4 regions of the Arthrobacter sp. FW306-06-A genome follow, and region 1 is predicted to be linked to each of the others. Evidence: riboswitches for the same ligand, from Rfam matches in the RefSeq annotation. Region 1 holds a riboswitch; each other region holds the start of a gene.
The links. A riboswitch is a leader RNA that binds a small molecule or an ion and turns the genes downstream of it on or off. The one in region 1 is predicted to bind thiamine pyrophosphate.
Positions count from the first base shown of each region.

Region 2: it holds a riboswitch for thiamine pyrophosphate, as region 1 does, so the genes downstream of both, thiD (bifunctional hydroxymethylpyrimidine kinase/phosphomethylpyrimidine kinase) here and LFT49_RS19220 (ECF transporter S component) in region 1, are expected to answer to the same signal.
Region 3: it holds a riboswitch for thiamine pyrophosphate, as region 1 does, so the genes downstream of both, thiC (phosphomethylpyrimidine synthase ThiC) here and LFT49_RS19220 (ECF transporter S component) in region 1, are expected to answer to the same signal.
Region 4: it holds a riboswitch for thiamine pyrophosphate, as region 1 does, so the genes downstream of both, thiO (glycine oxidase ThiO) here and LFT49_RS19220 (ECF transporter S component) in region 1, are expected to answer to the same signal.

Region 1 is NZ_CP084552.1:4,096,692-4,101,334, forward strand. Features, by position in the region: gene LFT49_RS19210 (energy-coupling factor transporter transmembrane component T family protein) at 1-714, opposite strand, end outside; gene LFT49_RS19215 (ABC transporter ATP-binding protein) at 711-2,258, opposite strand; gene LFT49_RS19220 (ECF transporter S component) at 2,258-2,881, opposite strand; TPP riboswitch at 2,948-3,088, opposite strand; gene LFT49_RS19225 (iron-containing redox enzyme family protein) at 3,369-4,424, shown strand; gene LFT49_RS19230 (glycosyltransferase) at 4,421-4,643, shown strand, end outside.
Region 2 is NZ_CP084552.1:2,572,462-2,577,104, forward strand. Features, by position in the region: gene rplU (50S ribosomal protein L21) at 1-165, opposite strand, end outside; gene thiD (bifunctional hydroxymethylpyrimidine kinase/phosphomethylpyrimidine kinase) at 502-2,022, opposite strand; TPP riboswitch at 2,030-2,127, opposite strand; gene LFT49_RS11885 (Rne/Rng family ribonuclease) at 2,303-4,643, opposite strand, start outside.
Region 3 is NZ_CP084552.1:2,720,634-2,725,276, reverse strand. Features, by position in the region: gene thiC (phosphomethylpyrimidine synthase ThiC) at 1-1,520, opposite strand, end outside; TPP riboswitch at 1,516-1,623, opposite strand; gene LFT49_RS12755 (amidohydrolase family protein) at 1,704-2,786, shown strand; gene LFT49_RS12750 (VOC family protein) at 2,886-3,761, shown strand; gene LFT49_RS12745 (hypothetical protein) at 3,906-4,358, shown strand; gene rpsP (30S ribosomal protein S16) at 4,584-4,643, shown strand, end outside.
Region 4 is NZ_CP084552.1:3,057,986-3,062,628, reverse strand. Features, by position in the region: gene LFT49_RS14235 (RNB domain-containing ribonuclease) at 1-1,029, opposite strand, end outside; gene thiE (thiamine phosphate synthase) at 1,069-1,818, opposite strand; TPP riboswitch at 1,846-1,964, shown strand; gene thiO (glycine oxidase ThiO) at 1,958-3,286, shown strand; gene thiS (sulfur carrier protein ThiS) at 3,283-3,519, shown strand; gene LFT49_RS14215 (thiazole synthase) at 3,524-4,339, shown strand; gene LFT49_RS14210 (hypothetical protein) at 4,407-4,643, opposite strand, start outside.

The sequences.
Region 1 (4,643 bases):
CACTCCGAGATCCAGCAGGCTGAAGGTTGATTCCCGCGCCCAGGTCCGCGTGGCACCGCCAAAGCCCCGCGCTTCCATGGTGACGGCCAGCCTCGACGCGCGCCGAATGGCCTGCACCAGGAGCCCGAAGCTTTGCCCCAGCGTGGCCTTCACCCGCTGGCCCAGGCTGCCGCGTGAACCCACGCCGCGGGCACGCCGTGCCATGCCGATGGTCTGCCACTCCTCGGCCATGAGCCCCACCAGCCGCATTGCGGCGAGGGTTCCCAGGACAAACCGGTGCGGCAGGCGCGCTTTCTGCGCCAGCGCATCGGCAAGGTCCGTGGGATCAGTGCAGCTCATCAGGAGCACCGCCGGAAGGGCGATGGCAAAGCCGCGCAGGAGGAAGCCGATCCCCAGCTGAAGGGAACCTTCGCTCATGGTCCAGATGCCGGCGTCGAGCAGGATCCTGCCGCTGTCCGGCGCCAGGATGGACGTGCTCCAACCGCCTATGGCGGCCGCGAGGATCAGCGGCCAGCCCCGCTGCCACAGCAGGGACAGGGTGAGCCCGGCCAAGGGAAAGAGCAGAAGCTCGAAGACCAACGCCACGGATGCCGAGACCCAGTCGATGGACAGGGCAAGGACGGCGGTGATGAGCAGGACCGCCGCGAATTTGCTGAGCGGGTTGGCGCGGGTGAGCACGGCCCGGTTGCCGCTGAGGGTGAGTTGCTGCCTCATGGCGCCACCGTTTCCGCAGCCACCATCCGCAGCTCCTCGCCGCCCAGCGCCTCGGTGAATTCGGCATCATGGGTCACCGAAACCACCGCCGTTCCGGCATCAAGCAGCTCGGACAGGAACGAGGCCAACTCGGCCCAGGTGTTGGCATCCTGCCCGAAGGTGGGCTCGTCAAGGACCAGGACCCGGGGGCTGGCGGCAAGGACGGTGGCCACAGACAGCCGCCGCTTTTCACCGCCGGAGAGCGTGTACGGGTTCGCATCCACCAGCTGGGTGAGCCGCAGCCGCTCCAGCAGCTCGTCAACCCGGTCCTCACCATGGCCCAGGTGCCGGGGGCCAAAGCGCAGCTCATCCAGCACTTTGCCGGTCACGAACTGGTGCTCAGGCTCCTGGAACACCGTCCCTACGCGGGAAATCAATTGCTCGGCCTTCCACCGGAACGGGTCGATGCCCGCACCCCGGCTGAGGTCCAGGGTGGCGGAGACTTTTCCGGAGACCGGCTCCAGGAGGCCGGCAAGGGTCAGCGCGAAGGTCGACTTGCCGGCGCCGTTGGGACCGGTGATGGCCAGGGCCTGCCCGGCGCGGACCTGCGCGGCCACGCCTTCCTGGACGGGGACGGGCGGGATCCTGCGGAAGCCCTTGCGGCGGGGTCGTTCGCGGGAAACACCCAGCTGTTCGGCCGCCAGCAGGAGATTCCCCGTTCCCGGCGCCTGCACCGCAGCCCGGGCACGGGCGGCCGGGACGTAGCCGGGAACCCACACCCCCGCCGCGGCGAGCATGGTGCGCGCCTCACTGAGTACCCGGTCCGGCGGCCCGTCCAACAGCACGGCGGGCTCGGAGGCGGAGCCCGGCTGCAGGACCACGATCCGGTCCACCAGGTCCTTCCACACCGACACCCGGTGCTCCACCACCACCAGGGTGGCCCCGGTCTTGTCCAGGCAGCGCGCCACGGCGTCGCGGACTTCCAGCACCCCGTCCGGGTCCAGGTTGGCGGTGGGCTCATCCAGCAGGATCAGCCCCGGGCGCATGGCCAGGATCCCCGCCAGCGCCAGGCGCTGCTTTTGCCCGCCGGACAGGGCCGACGTCGGGTGGTCCAGCGGGAGGTGGGACAGTCCGACGTCGGCAAGCGCCTCGTGCACGCGCGCCCAGATGGCGTCACGCGGCACGGCAAGGTTCTCGGCTCCGAACGCAACGTCGTCCCCCACCCGCGACAGGACCACCTGCGTCTCCGGGTCCTGCTGCATCAGGCCGGCGCGGCCGCGCTGGGAGCGGGGCACGGCGCCGTCAACCAGCAGCGAACCCGACTCGTCGGCGTCGCCCGCCTCGCCGTCGTCGTCAATGTCTCCCAGTACGCCGGCCAGCGCATGCAGGAGCGTCGACTTTCCGGCGCCCGAGGGGCCCAGCAGCAGCACCCGCTCGCCGGGGCTGATGTCCAGGTCAAGGGCATGGACCGCGGGCCTGGCCCTGCCGGCATGCCGCCAGCCCCAGCCGCGGGCAGTGACCGCCGCGGGGCGGACGGCGCCGGCTGCGCCCTGGGAGGGTGCCATCAGGAGAAGACTGGCTCCGTGGCAGCCCTGCGGGACGCGAAGGAGCTCAGTACGCCGGTGCGGGCCAGGCCGCGGGTGGCGAGCCAGGACAGGCCGCCGGCCAGGACGGCGCCGGAGATGGTGGTGAGGACGATGTAGGCGAACTTGTCCGCACCTGAGTAGGCGATGTTCCAGCCCCACGGCGCGAACGAGTCATTCAGGCCGCAGAAGAAGCCGGCCGCGGCGCCTGCCAGCAGGGAGACGGGCAGGTTGAACTTGCGGTAGGCGAAGATGATGAAGATGATCTCCGCACCCAGGCCCTGGATTAACCCCGAGAACAGGACCGAGGCGCCGTACTGCGAGCCCATGAGCAGCTCTCCGGTGGCGGCCACGGTCTCGCAGAACAGCGCCGCGCCCGGCTTGCGGATGATGAGCATGCCCAGCACGCCCGGAATCATCCATCCGCCGGCCAGCAGACCGGTGAGCGGCGGGTAGGCCGCGTTCATGGGGGCGGACAGTGCTGCCGCGCCCTGGTCCCATGCCCAGAAGATGACGCCGCCGGCGATGGCCACCAGCGCGGCCACCACGATGTCCACGACGCGCCAGGACCTGCTGGTGGTCTTCTTGATTGCTGCAGTGCTCATGTGATCCTCCTGGGGAACAGGAGGGGAAAGTGGACCGGCTGACGGCCCGTTGCCGTGCAGCCGCGACACTTTGAGAACTCGACTCCCTTGCGCCGGTACTAACCGGATCAGGTTCGAGGGTCTGCGGCGGTCCGCACTCTCAGCGCCCACCTGCGGTGCCCGGCTTTAGCCAGGATGCCCGACGGCGGCGCTCCCCTGTCGTTTTTAGTGTTGCTTTTTGGTTAGGGTAAGGCTTTTGATTTGCCCATCCGGGCGTGGTCCAGTTTACACCGAACGGCGCTGGATTGAGGGCTGCGGGCGCCAACCGGACAGGATGTGACCGGCCGTGCGTGGTGGCGCCAGGCATGGAAATAAGCGCGCTTAGCTTTTATTAGTAATCATGCTTACTATGTTGTCTCCCGGGTTTCGAGGAGTACGGGCACATGGGACTCACCATGGTCGGCCCCGCGTTCGTTCCCGTCAGCAGCGCGGCAGACCAAGGAGCACCATGAGAATCCCGGAAACCAGAGGCCCCGTCAGCAGCGCACTGTTCAAAGTCCTGGCGCAGGCTCCGGACGCCGCCGGGCCGGGCCTGGATGGGCTGTACTCCCTGGTGGTGCGGCAGCTGGCCGGAACCGGCGACATCATTGCCGACGAGGACATCCAACTCGCACTATTCTGCCTTTACGAACTCCATTACTCCGGGCTGGACGGCGTTTCAGACAGCTGGGAGTGGGAGCCTGCGCTGATCAGGGTCCGGCGGCTGATCGAGGAACCCTTCGAAGCGGCACTGCGCGCTGCCGCCAAGGAGGCGGCAGGAAACTTCGAACTGCCCGACGGAATTGCCATGACCAGTGACGCCGTTGCCGACGTCCTCTTCGGCCTGGCCGCCACGGACACCGGCCCCAGCCTGTCCCGCTACGTGGCCCGGAAATCCACCCTGGACCAGCTCAAGGAGTTCCTGGTCCACAAATCCATGTACCAGCTGAAGGAAGCCGACCCGCACACCTGGGCCATTCCGCGGCTCAGCGGCAGGCCGAAGGCGGCCCTGGTGGAAATCCAGGCGGACGAATACGGCGGCGGCCGGCCTGAGCGGATGCACAGCGCGCTGTTCGCCCGGACCATGCGCGGCCTGGGCCTGGATGACAGCTACGGCGCCTACGTGGACACGGTCCCGGCAATCTCCCTGGCTTCCGTCAACCTCATGTCGCTCTGCGGCCTGAACCGCCGGCTCCGCGGTGCCATCACCGGGCACCTCGCCATCTACGAAATGACCTCCTCGCAGCCCAACCGCTTCTACGGCAACGGATTCCGCCGGCACGGCTTCGGCCCTGACATCACGCACTACTTTGACGAGCACGTGGAGGCCGACGCCGTGCACGAACAGATTGCGGGACGGGACCTCGCCGGCGGCCTGGTGGAAGCCGAACCGCAACTGCTTGCCGATGTCCTGTTCGGGGCGACGGCGGTCATGGCCATCGACAGCCGCCTTACCGCCCACCTGATGTCGTCCTGGGAAGCCGGGCAGACATCGCTCCGGGCGGCCGTACCGGCGGCAGCGTGACAGCCGCGCCCGCGGCAGTCGCTCCCGGGGCAAGGGAAGGGCGTCCCCGTTTGGTCTCCGACGCGGAGTACATCCTTCCCCTGCGCTGGACGGAGGACTCGGGCCTGGCAGAGTTGGCCGGTTACCTCCGCCAACTGGTGGGCTGGATTCCGGTCACCGTGGTGGACGGCTCAGACCCCGACCTCTTCGACCGGCACCGTGCCACGTTTCCGGCAGCGG
Region 2 (4,643 bases), 1.5 Mb from region 1:
GGCCAGGTCAGCGGCGGCGGAGGTGACTTTGTCACCGTCAACCAGGAGCAGTGCGGGCAGCTCGATGGTGCTGCCGGCTCCACCGGCGACGCGGTTCAGGGTAACGAAGTCTCCAACGGAAACCTTCTCTTGGCGGCCGCCTGCGCGGACAATCGCGTACACCACTTGGGAACTCACTTCTCTCGACGTTTATTACAAAATTTGCGTGCGGCACCCGGCTCGGAAATTGGCTGGGATCCCGCTGTGCCTCAACGCCGTGGATTCCCCGGGGAAATCCGTGAGCCGTCCCGGTGGAGCAGTCCGCTTGTTATACACAGCAGAATGCCCCAGGGTCATAACCCAAGTGTTGGCGTAAGCACCGAAGATCCAGAATACGCTAAATCCGTCCACGGCCGCAAATGAGGCTGGTTCCGGCGGCCCCGCTGTGGTAGTAACCACAAACCCGGCGGGCAGCACCGCAACCATGCCACTCCATCATAGCGGCGGCGCTGCCGGCAGCGGTCAGGAATGAAGTCTCGGCGCGTCGAAGAATTCCACTTCCAAGCGGCAGGACTGCTTGAACGCGGTGACCATCGCTGCTCTTTCATGGTCCGACGCTTTCCGCCCCGCCCCATCCACGATGGCGATGGCCCGGCGGGTGGCTTCGGCGAAGCCCTCGTCGGCGTAGGTGCGCAGCCACGCCGCGTAGGCGTGCCCTTCAGGCTCACAGCTGGAAAGGAACTGGGAGTGCAGCTTCCTGCCCACCTCGGCGTAGAGCCAGAAGCAGGGCAGGACGGCTGCCGCCAGGACTGCGTAGCTGCCCGACGCCGATGCTGCTGTGAGGTGGTCAACGTAGGCCTTGGTGACGGGGCCCAGGCCGCCCTGGACCGGCCGTGTGCTGAGCCAGGAGCGGTGGAGTTCCGTTTCCACTTCGAGGCAATTCTGGGCCGATCCTGCCCAGAACAATTGTTCGGCCTCCGAGGGGGCCAGGGCGCTGGTGCGGGCCAGAACGCGGGAGTACCCGTTGAGGTAAAGGGCGTCCTGGGCCAGGTAGTAGGCGAAGTCCTTCTCGGCCAGGTCTCCCGCGGCCAGGCCGCGGATGAAGTCAAGCGCGTAGATGTCGTCGAGGTCCTGTTGGGCTTCCGTCCATAGCCGGGCCGCGAAGCCGCCTTCCTGCAGTGCCGGCCGCAGATGGTGGAAGTGGTGCACTGGCCCGTTCCCCCGGCCCACTGACAGCTGGCCCGAGTTCTCGAGGGCGCCGGCCAGCCAGGGCTTGACGGTCCGCAGTGTTGCTTCCCAGTCGCCCAGGCGTGCCTGCACGGTTGCCATTGCGGAGGAAAGGGAGCATCCCGTGCCGTGGCTGTTGCGGGTGGCAATACGGGGTCCCGGGACTTCCACTATCTCCTCCCCGAGCAGGCCCGCGGTGTTGACCAGAGCGTCCGGACAGCGCTCCCCCGCCAGGTGCCCGCCCTTGACCAGGATTGTGGCCCCGGTGGCATCGGCCAGGCGCCTGCCCTGGGCCAGCGCCTCATCCCAGCTCTCCGCAGGGGCAGCGCCCATCAGCATGGCAAGCTCGGGCAGGTTGGGGGTGATGAGGTGGGCAAGGGGCAGCAGTTCCCGAAGTGCCGCTTCCGCCGATTCCTTCAGCAGCCGGTCGCCGCTGGTGGCAACCATCACCGGATCGAGAACCACGACGTCGGGACGCACCTTTTCGAGCCAGCCGCGCACAGTGCGGATCACTTCCCTGTCACCCAGCATGCCGATCTTGACGGCGTCGATGTTGATGTCGTCGCTGACGGCATCCAGCTGCTGGGCCAGGAAAGCGGCCGGAGGAACGTGCACGGCCTGCACGCCCTGGGTGTTCTGGGCTGTGAGGGCGGTGATGGCGGCCATGCCATAGCCGCCATGCGCGGCGATGCTCTTAAGGTCTGCCTGGATGCCCGCTCCGCCTGACGGGTCCGAGCCCGCGATGGAGAGGACGCGTGGAACGTCACGGCCTGCCGGCAACTCAATGGGTGCATCGAATGCAGCTGGCAGGGGCATGGAAAGGGTTGAAGACAAGAGACATCCCTTCGCCGGTACTAGCCGGACAGGTTCAACGGGTGTGGATCTCAGCCGGCCTTTTGCGCGGCACCCCGTGTCGGTTTCCAGCCTAGCCGCTGGGGCGTATTCCCAGGAAAGGTGACAGCACCTGCCGCAAAGGGGTGGGTGCCGCACGCAGGAGTCCCCGCCCTGGGACTGTTCCCCGTGTCATTCACCGGGGAACCGTCCACAAAGCGGGGACTCCTGAATGTGTCTTTGTTGCCTGTCCGGGGCTTCCGGCTTACAGCTCCGAAGCCGGGACGCCGACGCCGAGGATAATCGGTTCCGCTGCCGCCTTGCCCGGTTCGGCGGTGGCCTGTGCCTTATCCATTTCCGGGGCCTTGGCCGCGTGCGAATGGCCTCCGGCAGTCGACTGGACGTTTTCGTGGTGCTGGACGGCGGTCTCGTTGGCGGCACCCTGCGCACGGCTGGCACCCCGGTGGCGCCGCGGACGGCGCTGCCGGGACTGTTCCAGCGTGTGGTCCGAATAGTCCTTTTCGCCTGGAACTTCCACCGCGGTGCGGGCTTCCGCTCCCCCGGCTTCAGCCCCTGATTCCGGCGTGGCCGGTGCCGGTGCGGACGGTTCGGCTGCCTGCGGCACCTCCGCGGTCCTGGCCGGAGCGTCCTCCACGGACGACGCCGGCTGGCCCAGGTGGGCGAACGCTTCAGCGAGCCGGTCCAAGGTGAGAGCCGGCTTGGGCTGCTGCTCCTCCGCATGCTCCACGAACGGAAGCGGGACTTCCTCGCCACCGAATGTCAGGACAGCCGCCGGACGCGTGGGGGCGTCGGCGTCGTGTTTCTCCTCCGCCGGAGCCGGCGCAGGCGGGGCGGCGGGCACCTGCCGGGTTGCCGCCACCTCTTCGTCGTGCAGGTGGGCGGCGTGGGCAGCAGCGGCGATGTTGGCCAGGGCAAGGCGGGTTGCTTCTGCCTTGGCATGCCGCTCAGCGTCCGTAGGGTCCGGGTGGACGGTGTGGACCTGGACGGCAGGAGCCGGAGCGGCCTCGGGCTGCTGGCCGTTGCGTCCGCGCCGCCGCTTTCGTTCCGAACGTGCGCCCGGCTGGTTGTTGTCGGTCCGCTGGCTTTCGGTGCGGTGGGCTTCCGGCCGGGCTTCGGGCCGGTTGTCATTGCGCTGGACGTGGTGGTGCTCGGCGGCCACGACATTGGCCCGGCGGTGCTCCACGGGATCGTCGTGGGTCACCACGCCGCGGCCGGCGCAGGCCTCGCACTGCTCGCCGAAGACTTCCAGGAGCCCGGTGCCCATGCGCTTGCGGGTCATCTGGACCAGGCCGAGAGAGGTCACTTCGGCAACCTGGTGCTTGGTCCGGTCGCGGCCCAGGCATTCCACCAGGCGGCGCAGCACCAGGTCGCGGTTGGATTCGAGCACCATGTCGATGAAGTCGATCACGATAATGCCGCCGATGTCGCGCAGCCGCAGCTGGCGTACCACTTCCTCGGCAGCTTCGAGGTTGTTCTTGGTGACAGTTTCCTCGAGGTTGCCGCCGCTGCCGGTGAACTTGCCGGTGTTGACGTCCACCACGGTCATGGCCTCGGTGCGATCGATCACCAGGGAGCCGCCCGAGGGAAGGAAGACCTTCCGTTCGAGGGCCTTGTGGATCTGCTCGTCGATGCGCCAAGCGGAGAAGATGTCCTGGTCCTTGGTCCACTTCTCGAGACGGCCCACCAGGTCCGGGGCCACGTAGGTTACGTAGGCCTCGATGGTGTCCCAGGCTTCCTCGCCCGAGATGATGAGCTTGGAGAAGTCCTCGTTGAAGACGTCGCGGACCACCTTGATGGTCAGGTCCGGTTCGCCGTAGAGCAGTTCGGGGGCCAGGATCTTGGTGGAGGCCGACTGGCTTTCGATGCCTTCCCACTGGGCCCGCAGCCTGTTGATGTCGTGCGTGAGCTCTTCCTCGGAAGCGCCCTCGGCGGCAGTGCGGACAATGACGCCGGCGTGCTCGGGCAGGCGGTCTTTGAGGATGCGCTTGAGGCGGTTCCGTTCGACGTCGGGCAGCTTGCGGGAGATGCCGGTCATGGACCCGCCGGGTACGTACACCAGGTAGCGTCCGGGCAGCGAGATCTGGCTGGTGAGGCGGGCACCCTTGTGGCCCACGGGGTCCTTGGTGACCTGGACCAGGACGGTATCGCCGGACTTCAGCGCGTTTTCGATGCGGCGCTGCTTGCCCTCGAGGTTCACCGCTTCCCAGTTGACCTCGCCGGCGTACAGGACCGCGTTGCGGCCGCGCCCGATGTCCACGAACGCCGCTTCCATGGACGGCAGGACGTTCTGGACCTTGCCCAGGTACACGTTGCCGATCAACGAGTCCTGCTGGGTCTTGGATACGAAGTGCTCGGCCAGCACGCCGTCTTCGAGGACCGCGATCTGGATTCTGTCGTCGCGCTGGCGAACGATCATCTGCCGGTCAACGGACTCCCGGCGGGCCAGGAACTCGGCTTCGGTGATGACCGTGCGGCGGCGGCCCGTGTCGCGGGATTCACGGCGGCGCTGTTTCTTGGCCTCCAGGCGGGTGGAACCCTTGACGCTGGTGACGCGGTTGCTGGCGGGCGCCTCGGTCACAGCGCGC
Region 3 (4,643 bases), 1.4 Mb from region 1:
GACAGCGCGTCGTCCCGCTCGTGCGCGCCCGGGTGGCCCTTGGCCAGGTCCGCAGCATGGGCGGCGATCTTGTAGGTGATCACGCCGGTCTTCACGTCGTCCTTGTTGGGCAGGCCCAGGTGTTCCTTCGGGGTGACGTAGCAGAGCATCGCGGTCCCGTACCGGGCAATCTCGGTGGCACCGATGGCCGACGTGATGTGGTCATAGCCCGGGGCAACATCAGTCACCAGCGGCCCCAGGGTGTAGAACGGCGCGCCCTTGCACAGCTCTTGCTGGCGCTCGACGTTTTCCCGGACCAGGTGGAAGGGGACGTGGCCAGGGCCTTCCACCATCACCTGCACGTCGTATTCCCAGGCGCGCTGCGTCAGCTCGGCCAGCGTGTCCAGCTCCGCGAACTGGGCGGCGTCGTTGGCGTCAGCGGTGGAACCGGGGCGCAGACCGTCACCCAGGGAAAACGCAACGTCGTACTTCGCGAAGATCTCGCATAGCTCATCGAAGTGCGTGTACAGGAAGTTTTCCTGGTGGTGGGCCAGGCACCAGCCGGCCATGATGGAGCCGCCGCGCGAGACGATGCCCGTTACGCGGTTGGCTGTGAGCGGGACGTACCGCAGCAGCACGCCGGCGTGGATGGTCATGTAGTCAACGCCCTGCTCGCACTGTTCAATGACAGTGTCGCGGAAAATCTCCCATGTCAGCGCGTTGGCCTCGCCGTTGACCTTTTCCAGGGCTTGGTAGATCGGTACTGTCCCGATGGGGACGGGGGAGTTGCGGATGATCCATTCCCTGGTGGTGTGGATGTCGTCGCCGGTGGACAGGTCCATGACGGTGTCGGCGCCCCACTGCGTGGCCCACTGCAGCTTGTCCACCTCCTCCGCGATGGAGCTGGTGACCGCGGAATTGCCGATGTTGGCGTTGATCTTCACCAGGAAGGCCTTGCCGATGATCATCGGCTCGGACTCGGGATGGTTGATGTTGCTGGGGATGATCGCGCGGCCGGCGGCCAGCTCGCTGCGGACCAGCTCGACGTCGCAGTTTTCCCGCAGCGCCACGAACCGCATTTCCTGGGTGATGATGCCCTGCCGGGCATAGTGCATCTGCGTCACTGTCCGGCCGTCGACGGCGCGGCGGGGCACCGGCCGGGCGCCCTTCCATTCTGCAGAGGCGGCACCCCGGCGGACTGCCGAGCGGCCGTCATCGAGCAGGTTGCGCTCCCTGCCGGTGTACGCCTCGGTGTCTGCCCGTGCCTCAATCCACTCCGAACGGAAGGGCTGAAGGCCCCGGACGGGGTCGCTGCCCGGCCCCGCTGTCCGGTAGGTGCGGAACGGTTCGTTGGGCCGGCCGTTGGGGGATGGCTCAAGGGAAATTTCCGTTACCGGCACCCGGATCCCGGCGCCGGGATCTTCGATAAAGGCCAGCGAATGCGACTTCAGGGACTGGGTCACCTGAAGTGCTGTCTGAGCGTCCGCTGTTGTTTCTGCCTGGATTTGGGCAGCGTTTAACTGGGTGTTTTGTGTACTCAAGGGAATACTCACTTCCTTCGCCGGCATTACCCGGACAGGTTCAACGGTCGCAGGCCGCGTCAGCCCGATCTCAGCCCCTGCAGGGGCACCCGTGTGGTCAGGAACGAAGCTACCACAGGCCCCTGGGACCGCGTTGTCACAATCCGCGGTGCTAGCCTGTCCGGGCAATGAAAGGAAGTCCTGATGCCACAAGTCATTGAATTCAGCGGACCCGTCCTGACCGGACCCGACAGCATCCGGTACGGGCTTTGGTCCGTGGACGGGAGCCTCACCTTCACCCGTCCCGTGACGGAGCCGGGCAGGGTCCTCCATGGCTGGGTACTGCCGGGTTTCGTTGACGCGCACTGCCACATCGGGCTGGGACCGGGCGGCCCCGTTGACGCCGCCACGGCTGCGGAGCAGGCCCTGGCTGACCTCAACGCAGGAACCCTGCTGGTCCGTGACGCCGGTTCACCGGCCGACACCCGCTGGATGCAGGGCCGCGGGGATTTCCCGCTGCTGATCCGTGCCGGGCGGCACATCGCCCGAACGCGGCGCTACCTGCGCGGCTTCGCGGAGGAAGTGGAGCCGGAGGGCCTCGTGGAGGCCGTCCGCAAGCAGGCGCGCGACGGCGACGGCTGGGTCAAGCTGGTGGGGGACTGGATTGACCGCGGCGCCGGTGACCTGGCTCCTTCCTTTCCCGCCGCCGTCGTCCGTGACGCCGTCCAGGCAGCGCATGACGAAGGTGCCCGGGTGACCGCCCACTGTTTCGCCGAGGACACCCTGGACCAGATGCTGGATGCCGGAATCGACTGCATTGAACATGCCACGGGCCTCCTGCCCCGCCACCTGCCCCGGTTCGCCGAACAGGGCATACCGATCGTGCCCACCCTCATCAATATCGCCACCTTTCCGGACATCGCGGCGCAGGCGGATTCCAAGTTCCCGCGCTACGCCGCCCACATGCGCGCCCTGTGGGAACGCAGGCTGGAACGGGCGGCCGAGGCCCACGCAGCCGGCGTGCGCATCTTTGCCGGAACCGATGCCGGCAGCACAATCCGCCACGGCAGGATCGCGGACGAAATCCTTGAACTGCACGGCGCCGGCCTGCCAATGACGGCAGCACTGGATGCCGCATGCTGGGCCGCCCGGACCTGGCTGGGGGCGGGCGTCCTGGCGGAAGGAGCGCGGGCCGACGCGGTGGTGTGCCGGGAAGACCCCCGGGCCGTGCCGGAGACCATCAGGTCGCTTGAGCATGTGGTGCTGGGCGGCCGCATCATCCGCTGACCAGAGGGCCCTTGGGGACTTGGAATAAATTGAAGCTTCAAGTAATTTTAATGTGTGACAGGCCGCCATTGGGACGGCCTCCAACACAAGGAGCCATCAATGACCGCAGCAGCCAGCAGCCAGGATCTTCTTCCTGCCGACCTCGCCATGGGCACCGTGATGCTCAAGGTGGGCGACATGAAGCTCATGGCCGACTACTACCAGCGCGCGCTGGGACTCGAGGTGGTGGCTGAGCAGGACGGCGGACTCTACCTTGGCCGGCTCGGCAGGCCGCTGGTCCACCTGGCCCCGGCGCCGGGACTGCATATTCCCGGCAGGGGAGAGGCGGGCCTGTTCCACACCGCCCTGCTGTTCGAAGACCAGGCTTCCCTGGCCGCCACCGTCGCCACGGCCGCCCAGTACGAGCCGCGGTCCTTCACCGGCAGCGCCGACCACTTGGTGAGCGAGGCCTTCTATTTCACCGACCCCGAGGGCAACGGCATTGAACTGTACTGGGACCGCCCGCGCAGCAACTGGTCCTGGAACGGGACGGACGTCGTCATGGACAGCCTTGCCCTCCCGCCGCAGCGCTACCTGGAGCAGTACCTCACCGAAGAGTCGCTGGAAGGCCAGCGCCGGACAACCGCAGGCGTTGGCCACGTGCACCTCCAGGTGGGTGACGTCCAGGCCGCCCGGGACTTCTACGTGGGAACCCTCGGCTTCGAAAAGACGGCCGGCTGGCACGGGCAGGCATTGTTTGTTTCCGCCGGCCGCTACCACCACCACATGGCAATGAACGTCTGGAACAGCCGCGGTGCCGGGCCGCGCAAGGACACCCTGGGGCTCGGCGAGGTGCTGATTGAAGTTCCTTCAGGGGACGACGTCGGGGCGCTGGCGGACCGCCTCAAGGTTGCCGGAGTGGCCTCGCACCACACCGGTGCCGAGCTCCGCTTCGAGGACCCGTGGCGCAACCGGATCCGGGTAGCCGTCCGCTGACGGGTGGACTTGGCCCCCGTTTGCGCGGCGGGGCAGCACAGAAAGGGTCCGGCGTGCGCGGGCAGGCGGGCAACTACTAGGCTGATCCCGTACGGCCGGGCAGCGCCCGGCGCGCTGTCCCGCTAACGGAAGAAGGGCAACCCCATGGGCTTCACCGAGATCTTTGTCGCCACCCATGACGCCGCGCTGAAACGCGCCGGCATCCTCGACGAGGGCAGCGGCTCCGCGGCTGGCGGCCCTGCCGCCCATGCGGTGCGGATCCAGGGAATCAGCGACTTCGAGGTTGAGCAGCTGGGCGACCTGGCGGGAACGGCCGTCCACGCGGGCGGCGCCGACTACGAGCTGACCATGGTGGACGTTGCCAGCGACTCGCTCCTCGCCGTGCCGCCGGCCATGGTCCGCGCCCTGGCGGATCTGCTCTCATACGAAACCGAAGGCGAAGGCAACGTCCTCGACGACGTTGCCGAACAGTGGGCCGCCCAGGAGGACATGCCCTTCGACGCAGGCCAGGCCCGGACCTATGTGCAGCAACTGGCGCAGCTCGCCGCCGGAATCGACGATTCAGAACGGACCGGACTGTACGTCTGGTCCGCCTGAGCCGGGTCCTGGAACCCTTCGGCGCTCCCCGTATGGCCGGCGCGCCAGCCACGCCCGCGCCAAGTCGAATTAACCGCGCTCATCTGGCACAATGGACAGGTACTCGATCTGCGCGGCCCCTCTCTCCGCGTCCGGATCCTGTCCTTCGAGCCCGCAAGTACGGCCCGCCCCACGGGTGCAGAAAGCCGGGTTCACCCCTTTTCTGAAACAGGAGTGACCACAAAAGTGGCCGTAAAGATTCGCCTTAAGCGCTTCGGTAAGATGCGCGCACCGTACTACCGCATC
Region 4 (4,643 bases), 1.0 Mb from region 1:
GCCGATGGCGGACTGGATCCCATCCTCGGGGACGGTCCCGTCGAAGGCGGTGTAGGAGGCTCCGCGGAACAGCATGCCTGCCGAATGCATGATGGCCAGCTGCCGCGGATCGGTGGGGTCCAGGGACCGCAGATACTCGCCATAGCTGACTTCGCCGTCCCATGGCCTGCCCAGCACCTCGGTCTGCAGGCGAAAATGCTTCAGCGACCGTTCGTCCGGGGCCGGCATGGTGCGCAGGATGCCCACCTTGCCCTCCAGCATGAGCTGCGCCGCCGCCATCCCGGTCATCAGCGAAATCTGCGCGTTCCAGTCCTCCACCGGAAGCTGTGGAACAGCGTCAATCCGGTAGCCGCCGTCGGGCAGCTGGACAATCTCCTGCTCAGGCATGTTCAGGCTTGCACCTTCACGCGCCCGTTCCAGTGCCACCCGCTTCAGGCCCACCTCACGGAGCAGCTGGAGCACGGGCGGGGCGGTCCCGGCGTCGAGGGCTGCCTGGGCGCCCCGGTAGCTGAGCTTGTCGCGGCTGCGGACCCTCGCGCGACGGACGCTGACCGTCAGTACGGTTGCTTCGCCGTCGAGCGTGAAATCCCAGACGAAGGCCGAACACTCCTGGCCGGGCAGCAGGCTCCCGGCCCCTTCGCTGATGACCTCCGGGTGCAGTGGGATCCGGCCGTCAGGAGCGTAGAACGTCTGTCCGCGCCGCCGCGTCTCCGCGTCCAGGGGGCCTCCCGGCGCAACGAAGGCTGGAACATCGGCGATCGCGTACATCACGCGGTAGCCGTCCCCGTCCAATTCAATAAACACTGCCTGGTCCAGGTCCGTGGAGGATGCCGGGTCGATGGTGACAAACTCGACGGCGGTCAGGTCGTAGGACGGCAGCTGCAGCGCCGCAACGGCAGCCAGGGCGTCTTCCACGGCTTCTGCGGGATACGGGCCCGGAAGCTCAAGCTCCGTCCGCAGCAGGCCCAACGCCTCTTCCAAGGCGTTCTTATGGTCGTGGACGTTGGGAGCCAGCCGATGATGTGACACAAAATTCAGCGTAGCCCCAAGTTCCGCGATTAAGCAGGCTCAGGAACCGGCAGCGTCCAGCGCGTCGAGGAGGGAGGCAGCAGCTGCGGCGGGATCAGGGGCTTCGGTGATGGCCCGGACCACCACGATCCTGCGCGCACCCGCCTCCGCCACCTGGCGGACGTTGCCGTGGTCGATGCCGCCGATGGCAAACCAGGGCACCGGGTCCGCAGCCTGCCGTGACGCCTCGGCCGCGTACTTGACCAGTTCGGGACCGACGGCGGCCCTGCCGGGTTTGGTGGGCGTAGCCCAGACAGGGCCCACGCAGAAGTAGTCCAGCCCGGACGGTGCGGCAGTTGCGGCAAGGGCGGCATCCACCTGCTCGGGCGTATGGCTGGAGAGTCCGATGGCGGCGTTGCCGTCGACCAGCGTGCGTGCGGCCGCCAGCGGCAGGTCCTTCTGGCCGATATGGAACACCGGGGCCCCGGAAAGCACGGCGATGTCGGCGCGGTCGTTGACCGCCCACAGCTTGCCGCGCCGCACCGCCACTTCCTTCAGCACAGCCAAAAGGTCCAGTTCCTCGGCTGCCTCGATGGTCTTGTCACGCAGCTGAATGATGTCCACGCCGCCGGCAAAGGCCGCGTCCACGAACTCCGCAAAATCGCCGCGGTCCCGCCGTGCATCGGTGCAGAGATACAGGCGGGCAGCCTTAAGGGCCTCGCTGTCGCGGGCGTTGACAACCTCGGCATTGGCAACTCCGCCGGCCGGAGCGTGGGAACCTGCGGGAAGGGAAGGGGTGGTCGCATTCATGCCTGCAAGCCTAATTCCTCTAAACTGGGGAGGTACTGCGGGAGCCCGCGGCAGCTGTCACAAAGCGCCGGGCTGAGAGGGCGTCAGAGCCGACCGCTTGACCTGATCCGGTTAATGCCGGCGTAGGGAAGGAACCCAGATGCGTACCCCCGGCACCACCCAGCCCTCGTCCGTTGATGCGTCCATTCCCCCCACCCTTCGTGCCGACGTCGCCGTCATTGGCGGGGGAGTGGTGGGACACGGTATCGCCTGGGAACTGCAGCGTTCCGGACGCTCCGTCGTCCTCATTGACGACGCGCCAGGTTCCGGCGCGAGCTGGGCTGCCGCCGGCATGCTGGCCCCCGTGAGCGAACTGCACTACCAGGAGGAGGACCTCCTGGAACTCATGCTGGAGGCATCGTCACGGTGGCCGGCATTCGCGGCCGCCGTCGCCGATGCATCGGGCACGGATTCCGGATACCTCACGACGCCGACACTCGCCGTGGGCGCCGACGCCGCCGACCGCCGCGCCCTGATGGACCTGCGCACAGTTCAACAGGCGAGCGGGCTGTCCGTGGAACCCCTGACCGTCCGGGAGGCCCGCAAACGCGAACCCCTCCTCAGCCCCGCCATCGCCTGCGCCCTCGATACCCCGGGGGACCACCAGGTGGATCCCCGCCGGCTGGTGGCGGCCCTGCGGCTGGCACTGGCCGGCGGCGCCCGCGAAACGCACCACCTCGCCGTGGCAGGGGCAGTGGACGGTTACGCAGTGCCGGAGCGGGCAAGCGGGCTGTTGTGGGAGGACGGCATCGTTACGGGGGTTCGGCTCGCCGGTGGCGGCACCGTCCTGGCAGCGGAAACCGTGGTGGCCAACGGGCTGCAGGCGGGGGCGCTCGCGGACCTCCCCCATGGCCTCGAGCTGCCCCTGCGTCCCGTCCACGGGGACATCCTCCGGCTTGCAGTGCCCGGCCCCCTCCAGCCCCTGGTGACCGCAACGGTGCGGGGACTGGTGCACGGAGTTCCGGTGTACATCGTTCCGCGCCGGGACGGGACCGTGGTGATCGGAGCCACCCAGCGCGAGGACGCCCTGTCCGACGCCGTCAGTGCCGGCGGCGTCTACCAGCTGCTGCGCGATGCCCAGGCGCTGGTTCCCGCCGTCGCCGAGCTCGAACTTCTGGAATGCACGGCCCGGGCCCGCCCGGGAACCCCGGACAATGCGCCGCTGCTGGGAAGGGTGCCGGTGGACCTGGCCTTAAGAAGCGAAGGATCCGCAACGGAAGCCGGTTACGTTCCGGGGCTCATCATCGCCACCGGTTTTTTCCGGCACGGCGTCCTGCTCACACCCGCTGCAGCAGCCATCTGCACGGATCTGCTCGACGGAAAAGCCGACCCCCGCTGGGTCCCCTTCCGCCCGGGCCGGTTCTCCGGCCCGGGAACGGCCACCCACGGCCTCCACGACAATGGCACCCACACCAAGGAAACAGCGTGAACATCACCCTCAACGGAAACCCGCACACGGTGGCCGACGGCGCCTCCATCACCACACTCGTCAGCCAGGTCACCGGACGCCCGCTGGCTGACAACGGGCAGGCGACGGACGGCGGGAAGCTGGGCGTCGCCGTCGCCCATAACGCCCAGGTGGTGCCGCGCAGCCAATGGTTCGCCACGGCGCTCGCCGAGGGCGACGACATCGAACTCGTTACAGCAGTACAGGGAGGCTGACGCCATGACCGAAACCAGCACCATCAACCCCGCCGGGAACACCGGTGCCGGCGACGCCCTGGTGATTGACGGCGTCGCCCTGAAATCCCGCCTCATCATGGGCACCGGCGGAGCGCCCAGCCTGGACGGCCTGGGCGCAGCACTCCTGGCCTCCGGCACCGCCCTGACCACCGTGGCCATGCGGCGTTACTCACCCGCCGAAACCGGCTCGCTGTTCCAGCTGCTGGTGGACCACGGGATCCGGGTGTTGCCCAACACCGCCGGCTGCTTCACCGCCAGGGATGCTGTGCTCACAGCGGAACTTGCGCGGGAGGCCCTGGAAACGGACTGGGTGAAGCTCGAGGTCATCGCCGACGAGCAGACCCTCCTGCCGGACGCCGTGGAGCTCGTGGAAGCCACGGAGCAGCTGGTGAACCGAGGCTTCAAGGTGTTCGCCTACACCAACGATGATCCCGTACTTGCGCTGCGGCTCGAAAACCTCGGCGCCGCCGCCGTGATGCCCCTGGGCGCCCCTATCGGCACCGGCCTGGGGATCCTGAACCCGCACAACATCGAGCTCATCGTTTCGCGTGCGTCGGTTCCGGTGGTCCTGGATGCAGGCATCGGTACGGCGTCGGACGCCGCCCTTGCCATGGAGCTGGGCTGTGACGCCGTACTGCTGGCCACTGCCGTGACGCGGGCGCAGAACCCCGCCCTTATGGGCGAGGCGTTCAAACACGCCGTGATCGCCGGCAGGATGGCCCGGGCGGCCGGGCGCATCCCCCGCAGGGAGCATGCCCTCGCCTCGTCGGCAATGGAGGGCCGGGCGGAGTTCCTCTGACCGCGGACCTTAAACAGCTGTGGCCACCACCCGGACGGGTGGCGGCCACAGGCCGTTTACGGATGCCTTAGCGCCGCAGGATGGCGGTCAGCCGCTCCATATCGTGGCGTGTGCGGGTGCGGCCAAGATAGACCACAGCACCGATGGCGGCAGCAATGCCAAGGACCATGGGCAGGACCCAGGGGAGCCAGGTCAGGCCGGGCAGGTAGCCGAAACCGGCCGCCATGAGGATGATCCATGCCAGCGCCGCGACAGCCACGGCGACCCCCGCCGGCAGCACCGCGCCGTACTTGGCATGGCGCTT